2 regions of the Streptomyces sp. V3I8 genome follow, and region 2 is predicted to be linked to the other one. Evidence: riboswitches for the same ligand, from Rfam matches in the RefSeq annotation. Region 2 holds a riboswitch; the other holds the start of a gene.
What was found. Region 2 has a riboswitch for cyclic di-AMP ahead of QFZ75_RS18185 (M23 family metallopeptidase). Riboswitches for the same ligand answer to the same signal wherever they lie in the genome.

Region 1 (10,869 bases), 650 kb from region 2:
GGTGGCGCCGGGCGTGTGAACATCGATGGCATGCCGGAAGCCGCAGCCCTGACCGTCGAGGACCCGCGGCCGCCGCGCAAGCTCTACCGCAGCAGCGACGGACGCTGGCTCGGGGGCGTGGCGCGGGGGCTCGCGGGGCACCTCGGCCTGCCCGTGATCTGGGTGCGGCTGGTCTTCGCGGGCCTGTTCATGGCGGACGGCCTCGGGGCCCTGCTGTACGCGTCGTTCTGGTTCTTCGTCCCGCTCGGCGTCGGGGGAGTGGACGCCGAGCGGCCCCCCGCCCTCGCCACCGAGACCGCGCCCGACGGCCGCCGCAGGCTCGTGGCGCGCAAGCCCGACAAGGGACAGATCGTCGCGCTGCTCGCGATGGTCGTCGTCACCATGGTCTTCGTGGGGAACGTCGACCTGAGCGGCGGCGCCAAGGCCTACCTCTGGCCCACCGTCCTGGTCGGCGCGGGCGTCGCCCTGGTCTGGCGCCAGGCGGACAACGCGCGCCGGGCCCGCTGGATGGCGGTCGGCCGCCGCAAGCGCACGATCACCCTGCTCCGTTCCGCCGCCGGGGTCCTGCTCGTCGCCGCGGGCGTCTCCGGGATATTCGTGCTGCAGGGCTCCGCCGCCCACCTCGGTTCGGTCCTGCAGGCCGCGCTCGCCGTCCTCGTCGGAATAGCGCTGCTGGCCGGTCCGTATCTCGTGCGGATGACCCAGGACCTCTCCGAGGAGCGCCTGATGCGCATCCGCGCGCAGGAGCGGGCCGAAGTCGCCGCCCACGTCCACGACTCGGTGCTGCACACGCTGACGCTGATACAGCGCAACGCGGAGAACGCGAGCGAGGTCCGGCGCCTCGCCCGCGCCCAGGAGCGCGACCTGCGCAACTGGCTCTACAAACCGGAGGGCACCGGCAAGGACGAGGCGGAGGAGCCCGGCACCCTCGCCGAGGCCGTCAAGCGCAGTGCGGCGGAGGTGGAGGACAAGCACGGGGTCCCCATCGAGGTCGTGGTCGTCGGCGACTGCCCGCTCGACGACCGGGTCGGCGCCCAGATGCAGGCCGCGAGGGAAGCCATGGTGAACGCGGCCAAGTACGGTGGCGAGGGCGGCGCGGTGCAGGTCTTCGCGGAGGTCGAGGGGAGGACCGTCTTCGTGTCGGTCCGGGACCGCGGTCCCGGATTCGACCTGGACTCGATACCCACCGACCGCATGGGCGTCAGAGAATCGATCATCGGCCGCATGGAGCGCAACGGCGGTACGGCCAGGCTGCGCGCGGTGCCGGACGGCGGCACGGAGGTCGAGCTGGAGATGGAGAGGGCACAGACATGAGCGACGCGAACGAACCGACCGGGACAACCGGGGCGACCGGGGCGACCGGGGCGAACGCCGGCGCGACGGGCGCGACCGGTGCGGCCGAGGGTCCGGCGGAAGCCGGACCCGGTCCCGGGCGGCGGGTGCGCGTGGTGCTCGTCGACGACCACCGCATGTTCCGTACGGGGGTCCAGGCGGAGATCGGGGAGACCGCGCGGACCGGCGTCGAGGTGGTCGGCGAGGCCGCCGACGTCGACCAGGCGGTCACGGTGATCACCGCGACCCGCCCCGAGGTCGTCCTGCTCGACGTCCACCTGCCGGGTGGCGGAGGCGTCGAAGTGCTGCGCCGCTGCGCGCCGTTGATGTCCGACGCCGAGCGACCGGTCCGGTTCCTCGCGCTGTCCGTGTCGGACGCCGCGGAGGACGTCATCGGGGTGATCCGGGGCGGCGCCCGCGGCTACGTGACGAAGACGATCACCGGCACGGACCTGGTCGACTCCGTCTTCCGCGTCCAGGACGGCGACGCCGTCTTCTCCCCCCGCCTGGCCGGCTTCGTCCTCGACGCCTTCGCCTCCACCGACGCCCCGCCGGTCGACGAGGACCTCGACCGCCTCACCCAGCGCGAGCGCGAGGTCCTGCGCCTGATCGCCCGCGGTTACGCGTACAAGGAGATCGCGAAGCAGCTCTTCATCTCGGTCAAGACGGTCGAGTCCCACGTCTCGGCGGTCCTGCGCAAGCTCCAGTTGTCCAACCGCCACGAGCTGACACGCTGGGCGACGGCACGACGACTGGTGTGACACGACGACTGGTGCGGCACGACGACTGGTGCGACGGGACCGGCAGGGCCCCGAAGCCGCGCGACCGTCCGGCGGGCACGTGCGCGATCACGCCGATACCCTGTGCGCGACGACGCGCCCGGCCGTCAGCCTGATATCCGCGTCCAGGGCAGCGTCCAGAGCCCGCAACGGGCCGACGGCGGGGCCCGGTTCCGCCCTCCCCGATGGGTCACCACGGTCCGAGACCTCGGCAGAGGGGTGCGCCGCTCCCGTGTCCGTGGCCACCCCCGCTGACGTATCGCCCCAGGAGCTGGAGCAAGAGGTCGATCGGGCCGGACAAGCCCCTCAGGCCGAGGGGCCCGGGTCCGCAGGGCGGGCTCGCCGCTCCCTCGCGTACGAGGCGCTCGCCCGGCGCGGGCGCGTAGAGCCTCGCTCGGTGCTCTCCGCCGTCGACTGTGCCGCCCTCGAAGAACTCGCCTCCGACTGGCTCGCCCGTGGTGCGACACGGGCCGGTCTGACGCGGTCCCTCGTCGCCGGGCTTCCCGAGCCGGTGCACTCGCCCCGCGCGCTCGTACAGCGGCGGCTGCGCGACAAGATGCCACCCCAGCCTGGCCGAGGCGACCAGGCGGCGTCCTGGCATTTCAGGTCACCCGGCCCAGCTTCCCGCCGTGGAGGTGGCGTCGGTGGACCGGATCGTCGCCGACGCCATGGGGTACATAGTGACCATGTTCTTCCCTGCGCAGCCGCAGCCCTGGGCCCTGTCCGAAAAATGATCTCGCCGGTCGTTCACCGCGCTCTTGAGGGAGGCCGTTCATGCTTTCGGCGCTGCTGGGGATCCTGGGAGGCGTACTTCTGCCCGTCGCTGTCCTTTTGCTGATCATCGGCAGGTCATGGCTCTGGGGCCCCGGGGCGCTGGAACTGCCTTGGCGTCTCCTCTTCGTCCTGGTCCTCGTCGTGCTTTTCGCAGTGAGTGGTCTGGCGCTGTGGGCCGATGCCGACTGCGGCGCCGACTGCCAGCCGGTGGTGACGCCGGTGTTCCCCTGACCGGGAAGTTGCGAAGGAGCCTCCGCCGGGGCTCGGCGGGCGGATACCCGTCGGGCCCCGAGCGCGAGAAGTGCAAGGCCGGACACCGCATCGAGTGCCGGATCGGCCTGCTCAAGCAGGCCCGTGGCGTCGTGACGCGCCAGCTACGACAAGCGTGCCGTCCGCTTCGGAACGACCGTCCGACTCACCCTCGTACGGCAATCCCTGTGACCCTGCCTCCTCACGTCACCTGCCTCACACCACCTGCCTCACACCACCCGTGTCGCCCCCGCGAACGGCATCTCGTCGATCGGGGCCACCCGTACCGGTGCCGACGGGTTCGGTGCGTGCACCATCCGGCCGTTGCCCACGTACAGCCCCACATGGCTGATGCCCGAGTAGAAGAACACCAGGTCGCCGGGGCGGAGTTCGGAGCGCGCGATGCGCCGCCCCGCGTCGATCTGCGCGTACGTCGTCCGGGGCAGTTCGATGCCCGCGGAGCGGTACGCGGCCTGCATGAGGCCGGAGCAGTCGAAGGCGTCCGGACCGGTGGCGCCCCACACGTATGGGCTGCCGAGCTTCCCGTACGCGTAGGAGACGGCCGCCGCCGCACGGGAGTCGGAGGCGGCCGCGGGGGAGCCCGTGCCGAGGCCGCGCGGGGCCGGGCCGGTGCGTGAGGCGCGCGCGATGTCCGGGTTGTCGGCACCGATGCGCGCCCGGTCCCCGTCCGGCAGGCGCGCGAGCAGTTCGCGCGCCTCGCCGAGCTTCCCGGTGACCGTCTTCTTGTGCCGCTTCAGGTCGGCCCGGTGTGCTTCCAGCGCGGTCAGTTCGACGTGTGCGGCACCGCGCAGCCGCTCGATGTCGCGCAACTGGGTGCGTACACGGGACACCGTCGTCGCCTGCCTGCTGCCGGCCCGCTCGGCGAACGCGGCGCCGTCCAGGTACTGATCGGGGTCCGAGGAGAGCATCAGTGCCAGTGAGGGATCGACGCCTCCGTCCCGGTACTGGGCACTGGCCAGCGAACCGAGCACGTCACGCTCGGAGTTGAGCCGCTCCGTCTTGCGGGCCGCCTCGTCCTGCAGGGTGCCGAGCCGGTCCGCGGCCTTCGTGGACTTCTCCTTGGCCCCGTTGTACTTCTCGGTGGCGGCCTCCGCCTCCTGGTACAGCTTGTCGACCTTGGCCTTCACCTGCGCCGGTGTCAGCTCGGGCGCCGCGACTCCCGTCCCGCTGAAGCCGGTCGCGCCCGCCGCGCCCGCGAGGGCGACGGTGAAGGCGGTACGGGCCGTGCCGCCGCCGAACGAGCGCTGCCTGGGCCTGCGGTGTGCTGCCACGTGCGATCCACGTTCCTTCCGTAGGGCCGGTCGTACGTCCGGCGGCGGCCCGCACAGGGGGAGCGGGACGCCGCCGGACCTTTCTGGCGGTGGTGCCGACCGCCGCCCCTGGCCAGGGCGGATGTGGTGGGGAGCCGGGCACCTGGGGAAGGACGCTAAACCTGGCCGCACACCCTTGGTAACGCCATGCACGGAAGTGATGGCATCCGGTCACAGGGCGACCGGGTGCGACCGTGATCCGGGCCCGGCGTCACCGGCTTGGCGTAGCGCCGTGACCGATACGCGCGTTGGGGGCCGGCGAAGGACCGGACGGTGCTACGGGCGGAAGCCGGAGCCGGAGCCGGAGCCGGAGCCGGAGCCGGAACCGGAGCCGGAGCCGGGCATCGGGGTCGGAGGCCAGGGCCAGGGCCGGGGATCGAGGTTCCGTCCGGGCCGGTGCGAGTCGGCGTACCGGCGCCCGGTTAGGGTCCGGGCTCATGGACGTACTCATTCATGTCTTCGTCGCCCTGCACATCATCGGCATCGCCGCCCTGCTGGGCGGCTTCCTCACGCAGATGAAGGCCATGGGCGACGGCACGGCCCGCTTCACCCCCGCCATGCTGCACGGCGCGCTGACCATGCTGGTCACGGGCGCGGTCCTCGTCGGCCTCAACCAGGCCGACGACCAGAGCGTCGACAACATCAAGATCGGCGTGAAGCTGGCCCTGCTGATCGTGATCCTCGGCCTCGTCTACGTGCAGCGCGACGAGGAGAAGATCGACAAGCGCCTGTTCGCCCTCGTGGGCGGACTGACCACGGTGAACATCTTCATCGCCCTGCTCTGGACCTGAACAGGACGATGAGGGCCGGGCACCAGGGGCCGTCCCCCCGGTGCCGGGCGCCGGTGGCCTACGTCGGTCGCACCACGCTGTGGATCGGCATGGAGTGGATCGACTCCTCGCGGACGTACGCGCCCGGCTTCGGGGCGTGGATCATCATGCCGTCGCCGACGCAGATGCCGACGTGGCTGATGTCGTCGTAGAAGAAGACGAGGTCACCGGGGCGGGCGCTGTCCACGGAGACCGCCGTGCCGGTCCCCACCTGGTCCCACGTCGTACGCGGAAGAGTCACGCCGGCGGCCTTCCAGGCGGCCTGGGTGAGCCCGGAGCAGTCGTACGAGCCGGGGCCGCTCGCGCCCCACACGTACGGCTTGCCGATCTGGGCGCGGGCGAAGGCGAGCGCCTCGGCGGCCTTGGCCGCTTTGACCGCCTGCCTCTCCCGCTCGATCGCGGCGAGCCGGGCCTCCTCCTCGGCGGTCAGCCGCGCGAGGATCCCGCGTGCCTCGGCGAGCTTGCGCTGCACGTCCGCCTTGGACGTCTTCAGCGCGTTCTCCGTGGTGGTGAGCGTCTCCAGGCCCTCGGACGCCTGCTGCCGCTTCGTCGTCGTGGCGGCCCGCCGTGTCACGTAGTCGTCGACGGCCTGCTTCTGCCGGGCGGTGAGCCGGTTCATCAGCCGGGTCCGGTCGAAGTAGTCCTGCGGGTTGTCCGCCGCCAGGAGCGCGGCGCTGTCGGGGGCGGCGGCGCCCGTGCGCTTCGCCACGTCGCCGAGGAGGGTGTCGACGCGCCGGCGCTGCCTGGTGGTCCGCTCCTTGGCCGCGTTGTACTTCTCGGTGGCCGTGACCGCCCGCTGGTAGAGGTCGTCGATCTTCTTCCGGACTTCCTCCGTGCTCGGCCGGGTGTTCTCCGCGTCCGGTGCGGGCTCCGCGGCCGGCGAGGCGTCCGCCGTCTGGGAGAGCAGGGCCACCGAGGCCGGTGCGGCGGTGGCGGGAGCCGGCGTCCGCATGCCCAGGGGACCGCTGGACCGCGCTCTGCGGTGTGGCGCCACGAGGGCGTCTCCTTCCGTCATCCGCCTACCGGGTTAGCTGTCGGGTTCGGGCGGGTGCTTCGGAAGGTTTGCCCTACGGCCCTGGTCCCGTGCGGGAGTCGGACCGATTCACCCCGTGATCGGTGGGTCCCCGGTTCCGGTGCCACGAGGGCGCACGGATTCGGCGGAGGGCGCCCGGCCCGGCGTTGTTCGCCGGTGCGGGTCGAGCGACCTGATCGAAAGTTAGCCAATTCGTGTGGCACCTGTGAAGTTTGATGTTCGATATGCCCGATACATTTTCGTGACCTGGGCTCCGAGTGTCGTTCGACGGCGGCGATTTGGCATGGTGTGCGATCGGTTGTCTTGGGTGGTGTGCGTGTGGGGCGTGCGTGTGCGGCGCGCGTACCTGTCCGCGGGTGCGTGGTGGCCGGTCGCGCAGTTCCGCGCGCCCCTTACCGATTTCCTTGGTCGCACAGCGTGGCCGGAGCGTAATTTTCGGTGAGGGTCTGGTGGGTGGGAGCGGGGTGTCGGTGGGGGCGCCTAGACTCGGAGAGCGATGAGCAGCCTCTTTGACGACAGCTTCCTGGCGGACCTCAAGCCCTCCCGGGCCCATGAGGAAGAGCCCCCGCCGCCACCCGAGGACGAGGCGCCGGACCCCGGCGCGGACGACCTGTTCGGCGGGCGCTTCGACGCGCCTCCGCCCAGGGACGGCTACTACCGCGACGGCGCCCCGAGGCCGCTCGTGGACCCGGCCGCGCTCCTGGACGGGCTGAACGAGAACCAGCGCGCGGCGGTGGTCCACCAGGGATCGCCCCTGCTCATCGTCGCCGGCGCCGGTTCCGGCAAGACCAGGGTGCTCACCCACCGCATCGCCCACCTGCTGGGCGAGCGCAAGGTGCACCCCGGCCAGATCCTCGCGATCACCTTCACGAACAAGGCCGCGGGCGAGATGAAGGAGCGCGTCGAGCAGCTCGTCGGCCCGCGGGCGAACGCGATGTGGGTGATGACCTTCCACAGCGCCTGCGTACGGATCCTGCGCCGCGAGAGCAAGAGGCTCGGCTTCACGTCGTCCTTCTCGATCTACGACGCCGCCGACAGCAAGCGCCTCATGGCCCTGGTCTGCCGCGACCTCGACCTCGACCCCAAGCGCTTCCCGCCGAAGTCCTTCAGCGCCAAGATCTCGAACCTGAAGAACGAGCTGATCGACGAGGAGGACTTCGCCGCCCAGGCGGCCGACGGCTTCGAGAAGTCCGTCGCCCAGGCGTACGCGATGTACCAGTCGCGGCTGCGCGAGGCGAACGCACTGGACTTCGACGACCTGATCATGACGACGGTCAACCTCCTGCGCGCCTTCCCGGACGTCGCCGAGCACTACCGCCGCCGCTTCCGGCACGTCCTCGTGGACGAGTACCAGGACACGAACCACGCGCAGTACTCCCTCGTCCGGGAGCTCGTCGGCAGCGCCACGGACCCCGCCGCCGGTTCCGCCGCGCATCCCGGGGACGTACCGCCGGGAGAGGTGCTGCCGGGGGAGGGCGACCTCCCGCCCGCCGAGCTGTGCGTCGTCGGTGACGCCGACCAGTCGATCTACGCCTTCCGCGGCGCGACGATCCGCAACATCCTCCAGTTCGAGGAGGACTACCCGAACGCGACGACGATCCTCCTGGAGCAGAACTACCGCTCCACGCAGACGATCCTCACCGCCGCCAACGCGGTCATCGAGCGCAACGAGTCCCGCCGCCCCAAGAACCTGTGGACCAACGCGGGCGCCGGCGCGCGCATCACGGGCTACGTCGCCGACACCGAGCACGACGAGGCGCAGTTCGTCGCCGACGAGATAGACCGCCTCACCGACGCGGGTGACGCGAAGGCCGGCGACGTCGCCGTCTTCTACCGTACGAACGCGCAGTCCCGTGTCTTCGAAGAGGTCTTCATCCGGGTCGGCCTGCCCTACAAGGTTGTCGGCGGCGTCCGCTTCTACGAGCGCAAGGAGGTCCGCGACGTCCTCGCGTACCTGCGCGTGCTCGCGAACCCCGAGGACTCCGTACCGCTGCGCCGCATCCTGAACGTGCCCAAGCGCGGCATCGGCGACCGCGCCGAGGCGATGATCGACGCGCTCGCCCAGCGCGAGAGGATCAGCTTCCCGCAGGCGCTGCGCCGCGTCGACGAGGCGTACGGCATGGCGGCCCGCTCGACGAATGCCGTCAAGCGGTTCAACACGCTGATGGAGGACCTCCGTACGATCGTCGAGTCCGGCGCGGGCCCGGCGACCGTCGTCGAGGCGATCCTCGAACGCACCGGCTATCTCGCCGAGTTGCAGAGCTCCACCGACCCGCAGGACGAGACCCGCATCGAGAACCTCCAGGAACTCGCCTCCGTCGCGCTGGAGTTCGAGCAGGAGGCGGCCGGCGGCGCTGGTGCGAGCACGGATGAGGGCGAGGACGGCGCGGGCGAAGGCGACGGCGGTGACGGCGAGACGCCGGCCGGGCTCGCCGCCTTCCTGGAGCGGGTGGCCCTGGTCGCCGACTCCGACCAGATCCCCGACGAGGACGAGGACGGCTCGGGTGTCATCACCCTGATGACCCTGCACACCGCCAAGGGCCTCGAGTTCCCGGTCGTCTTCCTGACCGGCCTGGAGGACGGCGTCTTCCCGCACATGCGCGCCCTCGGCCAGACCAAGGAGCTGGAGGAGGAGCGGCGGCTCGCGTACGTCGGCATCACGCGTGCGCGGGAGCGGCTCTACCTGACGCGGGCGTCCATGCGCAGCGCGTGGGGTCAGCCCTCGTACAACCCGCCCTCCCGTTTCCTGGAGGAGATCCCGGACGCGCACCTGGACTGGAAGCGCAGGGGCTCCATGGGATCGGTGGCTTCCGGTCCGGCGGCCGGGGTGGCGGCGTCCCTGTCCTCCTCCCGTTCCCGCTCGGCGGCCTCGGGCGCGTCCGGCTTCGCGACGCGGCGCGGCGCCCCGGACAAGCCGGTGGTGTCGCTGGCGGTCGGGGACCGGGTCACGCACGACCAGTTCGGCCTCGGCACGGTCGTCGGTGTGAAGGGCCTGGGCGCGAACGCGGAGGCGACGGTCGACTTCGGCGCCGAGAAGCCGAAGCGCCTGCTGCTGCGGTACGCGCCGGTGGAGAAGCTCTAGGCGGCTGCCGCTGCCGGCAGCCGGCAGCGGCAGGGAGCAGGACGAGAGCGGTGCGGGGCCGGAAGCCGGGACGGGGCCGCCGCCCGGGCGGCTCCACCGGTCCGTCGGTCGGTTCAGGTGGGGTCGACCGCGTGGCTGCGCAGCCACGGCAGCGGGTCGATCGCCGAACCGCCGCCGGGACGCACCTCGAAGTGGAGGTGCGGGCCGGTGGAGTTGCCGGAGCTCCCGGAGTACGCGATCGGGTCGCCGGCCTTCACGACGGTCCCCGAGGCGACCCGGTACGAGGAGAGGTGGCAGTACCAGGTCTCCGTGCCGTCCTTGGCCGTCACGATGATCATGTTGCCGTAGGCGCTGTTCAGCTGCGTACGGACGGTCCCGTCGGTCGCGGCCATCACCGTCGTGCCGTACGAGACCGGGAAGTCGATCCCGGTGTGCACGGACATCCAGTTGACGCCGGCCTGGCCGTAGTAGGCGCTGAGCCCGTGCCGCGCGACCGGCAGCGCGAACTTCGGGCGCAGCCGCTCCTTGCGGGCCGCGTCCGCCGCCGCCTTCTGCTTCTCGGCGGCCTGCTGGGCCTTGAGGTCGATACGCTCCTGCGTGCGGCTCGCCCGGTCGGCGAAGTCGCCCGCGTCCGCGGAGAGGTTCTCGAGCTGGGTGTCCAGCTTGTTGTTCGCGACGGACGGATGCACGGTGCTCGTGTCGGGCGCGGCGGCGGTCGTACGGGCCTCGGCCCCGCTCTCGCCGCCGGTCACGGACGCGGCGGCGATCCCGGCGACACCCATCACGCACGCCGAGGGCACGGCGATCGTCAGCAGTGCGGAACGCTTGGGCGGGGGGCGGCGGCGCGAGCGGGAGGCCGAACGGCCCGCCGCGCGGGACGCGGTACGCGTGGCCGGGGCGGGAGCGACCTCCTCGACGCCCTCCAACAGCGGGGTCTCGTCGTCGGCGTAGGCGTGGGCGTGGTTCTCGGAGTCCGCGTCGGCGGGGTCGTCGTCGGCCTGATCGGCGTGGCCGAACCCGTCCTGCGCGGTGCCCTGTTCCTCGTACGGAACCTGCTCGAACGTGCTGGTCGCCTGCTGGTCGAACGGGACCTGCCGGTCGTACGACTCGTGCTCCGCCTGCTGCTGCGGCTGCGACTGCGGGTGAGTCTGCGGATGGATCTGCGGGTGGAGTTCGGTGCGGGTCTGCGTCTGGTGCTGGTCGCCGCCGTCGGAGTTCCAGGCGGTGGCGTCGTACGTGCCCGTCTCGAAGGTCTGCGCGGTCCACTGCTGGGTGGGGTCGACCTGTTCGGCCTGCAGCCAGGCGTTCGCGTCCCACTGCCCGGTGCCGTCGTGGCCCGCGGCCTGCCCGGGGATTCCACCGAGCTGCTGGTAACCGTTCTCCTGCCAGACACCGCTCGTGTCGTAGCTGCCGGTCTCGTAGGCGGCGGCGTGGTGCTGGGCCGCGTACGGGTCGTGGT
Region 2 (10,869 bases):
TGGAGTAGTACAGGTGCGGCATGCCGGCCTCCTGCTGGAGCTGCCGGTCGATCGCGTCCTCCAGGAGGTGGGAGGCGGCGATGTAGGCGCGCCAGGCGCGCTGCTCCTCGGGGGTGAGCCAGCGGGTCGTCATGCCTCCAGTGTAGGTTTGTTTCAAACTTGAACCAATCGCGGGCCCGCGGCCCGTGAGAAGGAGAGCGAGTCCATGCCCCACCCCTACGTCCTGTTGTCCGCCGCCGTCTCCCTCGACGGCCGCCTGGACGACACCGGCCCCGAACGGCTGCTGCTCTCCGGCCCGGCGGACTTCGACCGGGTCGACGAGGTGCGGGCCGACTCCGACGCCATCCTGGTCGGCGCCGGCACCCTGCGCGCCGACAACCCCCGCCTCCTCGTCAACTCCGCCGAGCGCCGCGCCGCCCGCGTCGCCGCCGGCCGCCCGGAGTACCCGCTGAAGGTCACCGTCAGCGGCACCGGCGACCTCGACCCCGACGCCAACTTCTGGTCCACCGGCGGCGAGAAGATCGTCTACACCACCGAGGAGGGTGCCGTGGCGGCCGCCGACGCGCTGCGCGGGCTGGACGTCGACGTCGTACCCGTCGGTCCCGGCCTGGACTGGCGCGCCGTGCTCAGCCACCTCCACGACGTCCGCGGCGTCCGCCGGCTCATGGTCGAGGGCGGCGGCCGGGTGCACACCCAGCTCCTCCAGCAGGGGCTCGCCGACGAACTGCAGCTCGCCCTCGCGCCCCTCGTGGTGGGGCAGCCGCACGCGCCGAAGCTGTTCGGGTCCGGCGCGTACCCCGGCGGCCCCCGCAGCCGTATGCGCCTGGTCGAGACCCGGCCGGTGGGGGACGTGGTGCTCATGCGGTACGTGCCCACCGCACCCGGCACCGGACCCGTCCCCGCCGCCGCCGACCACCGCTGGCTGCGGCTCGCCTGCGAACTCGCCGCCGAGTGCCCGCCCTCGCGGACCGCGTTCAGCGTCGGCGCGGTCGTCGTCGCGGCCGACGGCACGGAGCTGGCCCGCGGGTACTCCCGTGAGTCCGACCCCGTCGAGCATGCCGAGGAGGCCGCGCTCGCCAAGATCGCCCCCGGCGACCCGCGGCTCCCGGACGCCACGGTCTACAGCAGCCTGGAACCCTGCGCCCGCCGCGCCTCACGGCCCTCCCCCTGCGCCCGGCTGATCCTCGACGCGGGCGTGCGCCGGGTCGTCACCGCCTGGCGCGAGCCCGACACCTTCGTGGCGGCGGCGGACGGGAACGGCCTGCTGGCCGCGGCGGGCGCCGACGTCCTCGTGCTGTCCGCGTACGAGGCCGCGGCGAAGGCGCCCAACCGGCACCTCGGCTGAGCCGGTGTCCACCGCGGATCCACCCGGGATCCACCCGTGTGCTCCGGACCCCGCGGATGGCGTACACTGGTTTCAACGACGCGGGGTGGAGCAGCTCGGTAGCTCGCTGGGCTCATAACCCAGAGGTCGCAGGTTCAAATCCTGTCCCCGCTACTGAAGGCCTGAGGCCGGAATCCAATGGATTCCGGCCTCAGGTGTTTTCGTGCGGTCCGCAGGCCGCAGACGCCATATCACCCGCGGTAGTCGAACGGCACCCCTGCGCATAACAACTGACGCACCATCAATAAAAGTGGTACCTGTGAAACCCGATCGACTCGCCCGGTTTGAACCTCTCATGTCCCGTACGTCCAGGCCGGGAGCCGTAACGATCATCAAGAACAGCTTGGAATCAGGTGCCCGGGTCTATTAACGTTCGATAACGCAGCGCGGTCGTCCCAGCCGTCACAAGAGACGGCTCCGTGCGCACGTGCCGAATCCCGCAAGGGAACCGGGGAACCACCTACATGGGGTGAATCGCTCGTCTTTCGCGGTGGAGACACCGTGGTTGACGCGCGTAGGAGACCTTCCTGCTCCAAACCCGTCAGCTAACCCGGTAGGCGAGAAGGAAGGAAAGGAGCGCGCCCACGTGGCGTCAAACCGGCCTGCCCCCATGCCCACGTTCATACCGGACGAGGTGACGGGGGAGACCTCGGGCGACAAGAAGCCCGACACCTACACCTTCGCCTACGGCGCCCGCAGGGACGACGAGACCTTCGAGGTCTGGAACCCCAGCGCGGAGACCGTCGTTCCCGTCCGCGGCAAGCACCGTGTCTCCAAGCAGCGCGGCGGAGGGCTCGCCCGCAGCTCCACCGTTCTGGGCGTCGGTGTCATAGCCGCCGTCGGCGCGGGCGGCATGGCCTCCGCGCAGACCGGCAAGCCGCCGGTGTCGATCTCGATCCCCGACCTGCCGAACGTCGGCTCGCTGATCTCGGACGAGGACGACAAGGCCCCCGAGGGCTCCAGCACCCCGCTCACCGCCGCCGGTCTCACCACCGCCGACGCCGAGCAGGGCAACGCGGACGCCGGCGAGGCACTGCGCGCCCGCATCATGCTCCAGGCCGAGCTCCAGCAGGACCAGGTGGACCGCGAGGCCCAGCAGGTCGCCGAGGCCGCCGCCGCGAAGAAGGCCGCCACGCTGGCGGCCAAGGAGCAGGACGCGGCGAAGGCCAAGGCCGCCGCGGCCGAGAAGAAGAAGAAGGAGGAGGCCGCGGCGAAGGCGGAGGCCGCGCGCCTCGCCGAGCTCGCCAAGCAGTTCACGCTGCCCACCTCCTCGTACACGATCACCTCGACCTTCGGGCAGTCCGGCTCGCTGTGGTCCTCCGGCCAGCACACGGGTCTGGACTTCGCCGCTCCCACGGGTACCCCGCTCAAGGCGATCCACAGCGGCACGATCACGGAGGCCGGCTGGAGCGGTTCGTACGGCTACCGCACGGTCCTCACGCTCGACGACGGCACGGAGCTCTGGTACGCCCACCAGTCGTCGATCGGCGTCAGCGTCGGGCAGAAGGTCAGCACGGGCGACGTCATCGGTCGCGTGGGCGCGACCGGCAACGTCACCGGGGCGCACCTGCACCTCGAGGTCCACACCAGCGGCGGCAGCGGGATCGACCCGATGGCCTGGCTGCGGGGCAACGGGCTCACTCCGTAGGATCCCGGAGGGCTCGCGGGGACTCGCGGAGACTCGTGAGGGGCGTCTCTCCGCGAAACGCCCGGAGGTGCGGAATGGAATACGGCCGTCCGTCACGGCCGTTGCCGTACGCATGACTTCTCTCCGCACGCTGGGTTCGTCCGACCTCGAGGTCTTCCCGCTCGCTCTCGGGGGCAACGTCTTCGGCTGGACCGCCGACCGGGCCGGGTCCTTCGCCGTCCTCGACGCGTACACCGCCGCCGGCGGCAACTTCGTGGACACCGCCGACACGTACTCGTCCTGGGCGCCGGGCAACGAGGGCGGCGAGTCCGAGACCGTCATCGGCGAGTGGCTGGCCGCGCGCGGCAACCGCGCCGACGTCCTGGTCGCGACGAAGGCCGGCGCCCACCCCCGGTACAAGGGGCTGGCCCCCGGCACCCTCAAGGCCGCCGCCGAGGCGTCGCTGCGCCGTCTGGGGACGGACTACATCGACCTCTACTACACGCACTACGACGACCCGTCCGTGCCGGTCGAGGAGATTCTCGGGACCCTGGACGAGCTCGTGCGCGCCGGCACGGTGCGGGCGGTCGCCGCGTCCAACATCACGCCCGAGCGGCTCCAGGAGTCCCTGGACGCCTCCGACCGCGAGGGCCTCGTCCGGTACGTGGCGCTGCAGGCCCAGTACAGCCTCGTCTCCCGTGACACGTACGAGGGTCCGCTGCGGGACGTCGCCTCGCGGAACGGTCTGGCCGGCATCCCCTACTACGGGCTCGCCTCCGGCTTCCTCACCGGCAAGTACCGGCCCGGCACCGAGGTCGACAGCGCCCGGGCCGGGGCGGCGGGCAGGCACCTGGAGTCGGCGCGCGGGCAGCGGGTGCTGGCCGCGCTCGACGAGGTCGCCCAGGAGCGGGGGGCCGAGATCACGACCGTGGCCCTGGCCTGGCTGGCGTCCCGCCCCACCGTCGCCGTACCGCTCGCCAGCGCCCGCACGGTGGCGCAGCTTCCCGCGCTGCTGGCGGTGGCGGACCTGGAACTCACGGACACGGACCTCACGAAGCTGACGCTCGCCTCCGAGTGACACGACGGTGCCGGCCACGGATCTCCGGCGTCGGGCACGGATCTCCGGCGTTCGGGCACCGTGGCGAGCGCGCGGGTCCGTTCAGGGGCGCGCGGAACTGCGCGCTCAGCCACGGACGGGCCGGCACCGGATACCGGCACCGGATGCCGGCGGCCGGGTGCCCGCGGCCGCGGGTGTCAGGAGCGGTACGGGTTGTATGCCGGGTAACCCTGCGGGTACCCGTACCCCGGCCAGGGCGACGGCGCCGGGGGCGGGGCCGTCGCCCTGGCCGCGTACGCCAGGGCGGGGCGGGCCGGCTCGCGGCGCGCCCACAGCTCCTGCAGCAGTTCCCGTTCCCGCACGGCGAAGTCGGCCCCCACCCGGCCACGCCGGCCCCGGTGCCGCAGGAACGCCAGCGACGTCGCGTACGCCTCGTACTCCGCGACCGCCCGGCCCGCGTCCCGCCCGCCGTGCCGGGTGGCGTACTCGCGGGCCAGCCGCCTCGCCCTCATCGAGCCCAGCACGAACGGCTCCGGCGCGGCCAGCCAGCCGGCGACCGCGTACGACGGCAGCTCCGCGCGGACCGTCCCGAGTGCGCGCTGGCGGGTCCAGACCGCGAGCCAGGTCAGCAGCCCGAACACCGGGACCATGAAGACCGCGTACACCGCGAAGAAGCCGTACTCCCCGAACGTCGACGAGCCGTTCCACATCGCGTGCGTCCCGATCGCGAGCAGCAGCCCGACGAGGGGGAACAGCACGCGGCGCAGCCGCCGGCGGTCCGCAGAGAGCGCCGCGACGCCGAAGCCGATGCCCGTCAGCACCGTGAACAGCGGATGCGCGAACGGCGACATGATCACCCGTACGAAGAAGGTCGCCGCCGTGACGGAGAAGATGCCGGTGTCGCCGGTCAGCCGGTCGGTGCCGAACGCCGTACCCAGGTAGAGGATGTTCTCGGTGAACGCGAAGCCGGTCGCCGTGACGCCCGCTATCACCACGCCGTCGACGATCCCCGTGAAGTCCCGTCTGCGGAACAGGAACACGAGCAGGACCGCCGCCGCCTTCGCCGACTCCTCGACGACCGGCGCTATCACCGTCGCGCCGAGGGTGTCCGCGTGGGACGGGTCCGCGGTGGCCGTCGCTATCCACCGCGTCGCGAAACTGTTCGCGACGATGGCCATCAGCGCGGCCGCGCAGGCGCCCCAGGCGAAGGAGAAGACAAGGTTCCGCCAGGGCCCCGGGTCGACCCGGTCCAGCCAGCGGAACGCGGCGACGAGCAGCGGGACGGGCAGCACGGCGAGGCCGAGGCCCACCAGGAAGCCCTCCGTGCCGGTCTGTCTGCGGACCAGCAGAAGGATGACCAGGCCGGACAGGGCGAGCAGGGTGGTCGGCGCGGTGTAACGCACCCACGTGCGCTGCCACCAGGGGGCGTGCTGGCGGGCGCCTTCGGCGGGAAGGCCGGGAAGGCCGGGAGGTGCCGGGGGTGGGGGGCTGGTGGCCATGACAAAAACCCTAACGAGGTCGGGGCGCGGCCCGCGAGAGCGCCCCGTCGGGGGCGCCCTCAGGTGTCCGTGCTGCCGCTGCCCGTGGTGTCCGCATCCGCACCCAGCGGTACGCGGCGGAACAGGAGATCGTTCACCACGTGGCCCTTGTCCAGGCCCTGGCCCTCGAAACGGGTCCGGGGACGGAAGTCGGGGCGGGGCGCGTAGCCGTCGCCGTCCGGGGGCTGCGTGTTCTCGAAGTCCGGGTGCGCGGTCAGGACGTCGAGCATGACCTCGGCGTACGGTTCCCAGTCCGTCGCGCAGTGCAGCAGTGCGCCGGGGCGCAGGCGGGAGGCCGCGAGGGTGAGGAACTCCGGCTGGATCAGGCGGCGCTTGTGGTGGCGCTTCTTGGGCCAGGGGTCCGGGAAGTAGACGCGCAGGCCGGCGAGGGTGTGCGGGGCGAGCATCTCGCGGAGCAGGATGATGGCGTCGCCGTTGGCCACGCGGATGTTGGACAGGCCGGCCTGGTCCGCGAGGTTCAGCAGGTTGCCCTGGCCCGGGGTGTGGACGTCCGCGGCGAGGATGCCGGTGCCGGGGTCGGCGGCGGCCATGCGGGCGGTCGTCTCGCCCATGCCGAAACCGATCTCGAGGACGACCGGGATGTCCGCCGCGAACAGGGCGGGGAGATCGAGCGTCCGGCTGCCGTCGATGTCCAGGCCCCACTTGGGCCACAGCCGTCGCAGCGCGTCCGCCTGGCCGGCGGTCACCCGGCTGCGGCGGGGCTGGAAGCTGCGGATCCGGCGCTCGAAGTGCGAACCGGCCGGGTCGGGCTGGGGGCCGTCGGGGAAGCGGGGTTCGCTCCTGGGGCGCGGGGACCGCGCATCGGGGGTGCGGGGTGAGTCAGACACAGTGGGTCGATTTTACGTCCGCCGTGACGTGGGCCGGGGCCGTGGGGCCGGGCCCGGGCGCCGGTGGCGGCGCGGTCAGCCGGTTCTGAGGGCGGTGAGGGCTCTTCGGGCGACCTCCCGGCCGATGGGGAGGGAGGCGGTCGCCGCGGGGGAGGGGGCGTTCAGGACGTGGACCGTGCGGGGGCCCTCCTGGATCAGGAAGTCGTCCACCAGGGTGCCGTCGCGCAGGACCGCCTGGGCGCGGACACCCGCGGGGGCGGGGACCAGGTCGTCCGCCGTCGCCGCGGGGAGCAGGCGGCGGACGGAACGGACGAAGACGGCCTTGCTGACCGAACGGCTGATCTCGCCGGTGCCGTAGCGCCAGTGGCGGCGGGCCATGTGCCAGGAGCCGGGCCAGCTGAGGGACGAGTACAGGTCGCGGGCGCGGACCGTCCGCCAGTCGTAGCCCTCCCGGGCCAGGGCGGGGACCGCGTTCGGGCCGACGTGGACGCTGCCGTCGATGCCGCGGGTGAGGTGGACGCCGAGGAAGGGGAAGGCGGGGTCCGGGACGGGATAGACGAGGCCGCGGACCAGGTCGGGGCGGGCGAGGGTGAAGTACTCGCCGCGGAAGGGGACGATCCGCATCTGCGGTTCGTCGCCCGTGAGGCGGGCGATCTCGTCGCAGTGCAGGCCGGCGCAGTTCACCAGGACACGGGCGCGCACGACCGTGCCGTCGTCCGTGCGGACCGCCACGCCGCGGTCGGGGCGGCGGTCGATGTACACGGCCTTCGTGCCGTACCTGAGGTGGGCCCCGGAGGCGTCCGCGAGCCGGCGCGCCACACCCACGAAGTCGCACACGCCGGTCGTGGCGACGTGGATCGCGGCGAGGCCCCGCACCCCGGGCTCGTACTCGGCGATCTGGGTGGGGCCCAGCTCCCGGACCGGGATGCCGTTCTCCCGGCCCCGCTGGACCAGGGCGTGCAGACGCGGGAGCTCGTCCCGCTCCGTGGCGACGATCAGCTTGCCGGTCACCTCGTGGGCGATCCCGTACTCGGCGCAGAACTTCACCAGCTCGGCGCCGCCCCGCGCAGCGAACCGTGCCTTCAGCGAGCCCGGCCGGTAGTAGATCCCGCTGTGGATGACCCCGCTGTTGCGCCCGGTCTGGTGGCGGGCCGGGCCGGGCTCCTTCTCCAGCACGGTCACGCGCGTCCCCGGCGCCGCGCGCGTCACCGCGTGGGCGGTGGACAGCCCGACTATCCCCCCACCGACCACGACGACATCACAGTCATAACCGCCTGCCCGCACCATCAGCCCGCCCATCCTCCCGGCTCCCGCCCCCGATACTGCCCTGCACCACTGACAACCCGGTTAAACCACCAGCGCAGCGGGGTCCGGTCCAGGGGGCAGGGGGCGTGCCTTCAGGAGGGCGGGGAGCCGCGCGACCGGCCCCGGCGCACCCGCACCCTCCGACGGCGCGGGCCACGCGGACACGAAGGGGGCCTGGGCCACTAGGCCGGCGCCATGAGCAGCGGCCGGGCCCGCTCCCGCAGCTCGACGACCCGCGGCTCGTCCCCGTACGGCTCCAGCCGGTGCAGGAGGTCCTTCACGTACTCCGTCGTGCGGGCCGACGAGATCCGCCCGGCGACCTCCACCGCCCGCACCCCCTGCTCGCACGCCGCGTCGAGGTTGCCCGACTCGAGTTCGGCGACCGCCGACACCCACCAGGCGCAGCCCGTGCGACCGCACGAACTCCTCCGTCGGTTTGGACAGGGCCTGTTCGGTGAAGCGGCGCACCTGCCGCGGAGCCTTCAGGTCGCGGTAGCACTCCGCCGCGTCGGCCGCGAAACGGTCGTACGAGTAGAAGCCGAGCCAGGACGGGTCCTGGTCACCCTCGCGGGCCCGCTCCAGCCAGCCCTCGGCGGCCTTCAGGGCGCCGCCGGCCGCGTGGGCGTCCCCCGCGCGCGCGTGGGCCCGGGCCTCGACCAGGCGGAAGAAGCTCATCGTGCGGGCGGTGGCCAGGCCCCGGTTGCGTTCGAGGGCGGCCTGCGCGAGGTCCACACCCTCGTCGCCGAAGCCGCGGTAGGTCGCCTGGAGGGACATGGAGGCCAGTACGTAGCCTCCGAGCGGTACGTCGGCCGCCGCGCGGGCCAGGCGCAGCGCCTGGATGTAGTAGCGCTGGGCGGCTTCCTGCTGGCCGGTGTCGAAGGCCATCCAGCCGGCCAGGCGGGTGAGCTCGGCGCTCGCTCCGAAGAGGGCCCGGCCCACCTCGTCCGAGTACGAGGCGAGGAGCAGCGGCGCCGCCTCGACCCGTAAGCACTCCGGGACCATGGACGAACGCCAGTCGCCGCCGCCGTACTTGGAGTCCCAGCGCCTGGCGTCCTCGGCGGCCTCCCGCAGCTTCACCACGTCGCTGTGGCCGACTTTCGGCGGCACCCCGGAACCCTCCAGCGGGCCGGCGTCCCGTGCCACCGTGCTGTCGGCCGGGGTTATCAGCCACCGTGAGGCGGGCGTCGCGTACGCGCTCACCGCGAAGGAACCGGCGAGCGACTGCCAGATGCCGCCGGAGCCGGCCCGGCGCCCGGCGAGGTCGAGGCGGTAGAGGTCGGTCGCCGACCGCACGGCCTGTCCCACGTCGCGGGGGAAGGCGAGGCCCACCTCCGGCGCGGGGTCCGCGTCCGCCAGGCCGATCTCGTGCAGCGGCACCGGGCGGCCGAGCTTCTGGCCGATGGCGGCGGCGATGAGGTGCGGCGCGGCACCTTGCGGCACCATGCCTTTCGACACCCAGCGCGCCACCGACGTCTTGTCGTAGCGAAGAGTCAACCCGCGTTGTGCGCCAAGGTCGTTGACGCGACGCGCGAGTCCTGCGTTGCTGATTCCCGCGAGGGCGAGAACGGCGCCGAGTTTTTCGTTCGGCCCGCGTTGCTCCCTGGACATGCGCCACCCCTCGACACAGACGGCTGCCGCGCGGGTGTGACCCTGCGGCATTCGTGCTGCATCCTCCCGGGGGGCCGGTCCCTGGAACCTCACCCGCACAAGCACGTGGCTGAGCCCTCAGGAATATGCCTCCCGCGAAAACACAGGCAAACACAGGGTAGTTCGCCGCATCCCAAGCGTTAAGGGGCATTGTTCCGGATGGCGGGAATGTGGTCCGCGGGCAAGCACGGAGCGTCGTACCGTGCTCCCTGTGTGTGGCAGTGCGCCCGTCCGTGCGCTCTTCTCCGGCCACCGGTGGAGCGCTTCGATGGATGGTGCGTGGGTCGGCCCGCTGTACTGGATCCAGTGGGCTGGGGGACACCGCCGCCTACATCCCCGCGGGCGGCGGACCGGTCCGGGAGGCGCCATCCGCCTCCCGGACTGTGCGTTGCGCACAGCCTGCACGGAGCGTGTGCGGAGCTGTCTGTCCATCCCCGATTTGGCTGAATATCGCCCCCGCCTCCCGCAGTCAAAAACCGCGTCTACCACGGTACTTAAGGGCGCGTTGGGTGTTCTGGGGGAGCGTTTCGGGGGCGCATTCACGTCGTAGCCCGCATCGTGGTCCGCAGGTCAATTCCCCGCGATCGCCTTTCGGCGCGCGTGAGTTCACCGCCGAGGGGGCATCTCCTCAGGGGCGCACCGGGGGAGCACAAGCGGACCCGCGGGCCCTCCGGCGCGCTCGCTTCGTGGCAGCATGGGGACCGGTTCGTGCGGTGCCCTGGTTGTCCACGGCCTGTGGAGGCGGCGATGCGGTGGTTGGTGGGATGGAGCAGTGCCGCCGCTCGCGCGCGCGAGATCGGTTCGGCGGGCGCGACCGGCAGCGACGGGGAGACCGTGCACCCGGTCGGCTCCCAGCTCCTGTGGGGCGACCCCGACCCGCTCTGGGCGGTCGGCGACTGGCGTCCCGACGAGGTGCGTGTCGTCAGCGCCGACGACCAGAACCGCATCGCGGTGCTCGGCACCTGCGGGGCCTCCGACGAGGAGCTGCGCCTCGGCCTGGTCGCCGCGCGCGGCGGGGCACTGCGGCACCTGACGGCCTGGTCCGGCAGCTACACGGCCGTCGTCCAGGTGGGCCGCCGTGTCATGGTCTGCGGCGATCTCGCGGGCGTGCGGCCCGTGTTCCACACCCCGTGGGCCGGTGGCACGGCCTACGCCACCGCCGCCCTGCCCCTCGCCGACCTCATCGAGGCCAACCTCGACTTCGGGCACCTGGCCGCCCTGCTCGCGGCCCCCGACGTACCGGCCGCGCCCTGCACGACTCCACCCCGTACGAGGGAGTGCGACGCATTCCGCCCGGGCACGCGCTGATCCTGCGCGCCGGCGCACGGGAGATCGCCGGGTACGAGCCGGTGGCCTCGCTCGCCGTCGCGGCGCCCACCGCCGACGCCGACAGCGCGGTGGACGGCGTCCGGGACGCCCTGGTGGAAGCCGTCCGCACGCGGCTCGCCGCCCCCCGGCACGTA

Region 1: another riboswitch for cyclic di-AMP. It lies ahead of QFZ75_RS15230 (C40 family peptidase); the one in region 2 lies ahead of QFZ75_RS18185 (M23 family metallopeptidase).

What each region holds. Positions count from the first base shown of each region.
Region 1 covers NZ_JAUSZL010000002.1:3,484,778-3,495,646, reverse strand. The annotation lists gene QFZ75_RS15255 (ATP-binding protein) at 31-1,314, shown strand; gene QFZ75_RS15250 (response regulator transcription factor) at 1,311-2,093, shown strand; gene QFZ75_RS15245 (hypothetical protein) at 2,886-3,116, shown strand; gene QFZ75_RS15240 (C40 family peptidase) at 3,365-4,426, opposite strand; gene QFZ75_RS15235 (hypothetical protein) at 4,903-5,256, shown strand; gene QFZ75_RS15230 (C40 family peptidase) at 5,315-6,289, opposite strand; cyclic di-AMP (ydaO/yuaA leader) riboswitch at 6,296-6,465, opposite strand; gene pcrA (DNA helicase PcrA) at 6,825-9,410, shown strand; gene QFZ75_RS15220 (M23 family metallopeptidase) at 9,524-10,869, opposite strand, start outside.
Region 2 covers NZ_JAUSZL010000002.1:4,131,258-4,142,126, reverse strand. The annotation lists gene QFZ75_RS18200 (MarR family winged helix-turn-helix transcriptional regulator) at 1-133, opposite strand, end outside; gene QFZ75_RS18195 (dihydrofolate reductase family protein) at 206-1,345, shown strand; tRNA gene QFZ75_RS18190 (tRNA-Met) at 1,425-1,498, shown strand; cyclic di-AMP (ydaO/yuaA leader) riboswitch at 1,803-1,959, shown strand; gene QFZ75_RS18185 (M23 family metallopeptidase) at 1,971-3,032, shown strand; gene QFZ75_RS18180 (aldo/keto reductase) at 3,145-4,089, shown strand; gene QFZ75_RS18175 (PrsW family intramembrane metalloprotease) at 4,266-5,567, opposite strand; gene trmB (tRNA (guanosine(46)-N7)-methyltransferase TrmB) at 5,627-6,454, opposite strand; gene lhgO (L-2-hydroxyglutarate oxidase) at 6,530-7,753, opposite strand; partial or broken gene QFZ75_RS18160 (MFS transporter) at 7,942-9,367, opposite strand; partial or broken gene QFZ75_RS18155 (asparagine synthase-related protein) at 10,154-10,869, shown strand, end outside.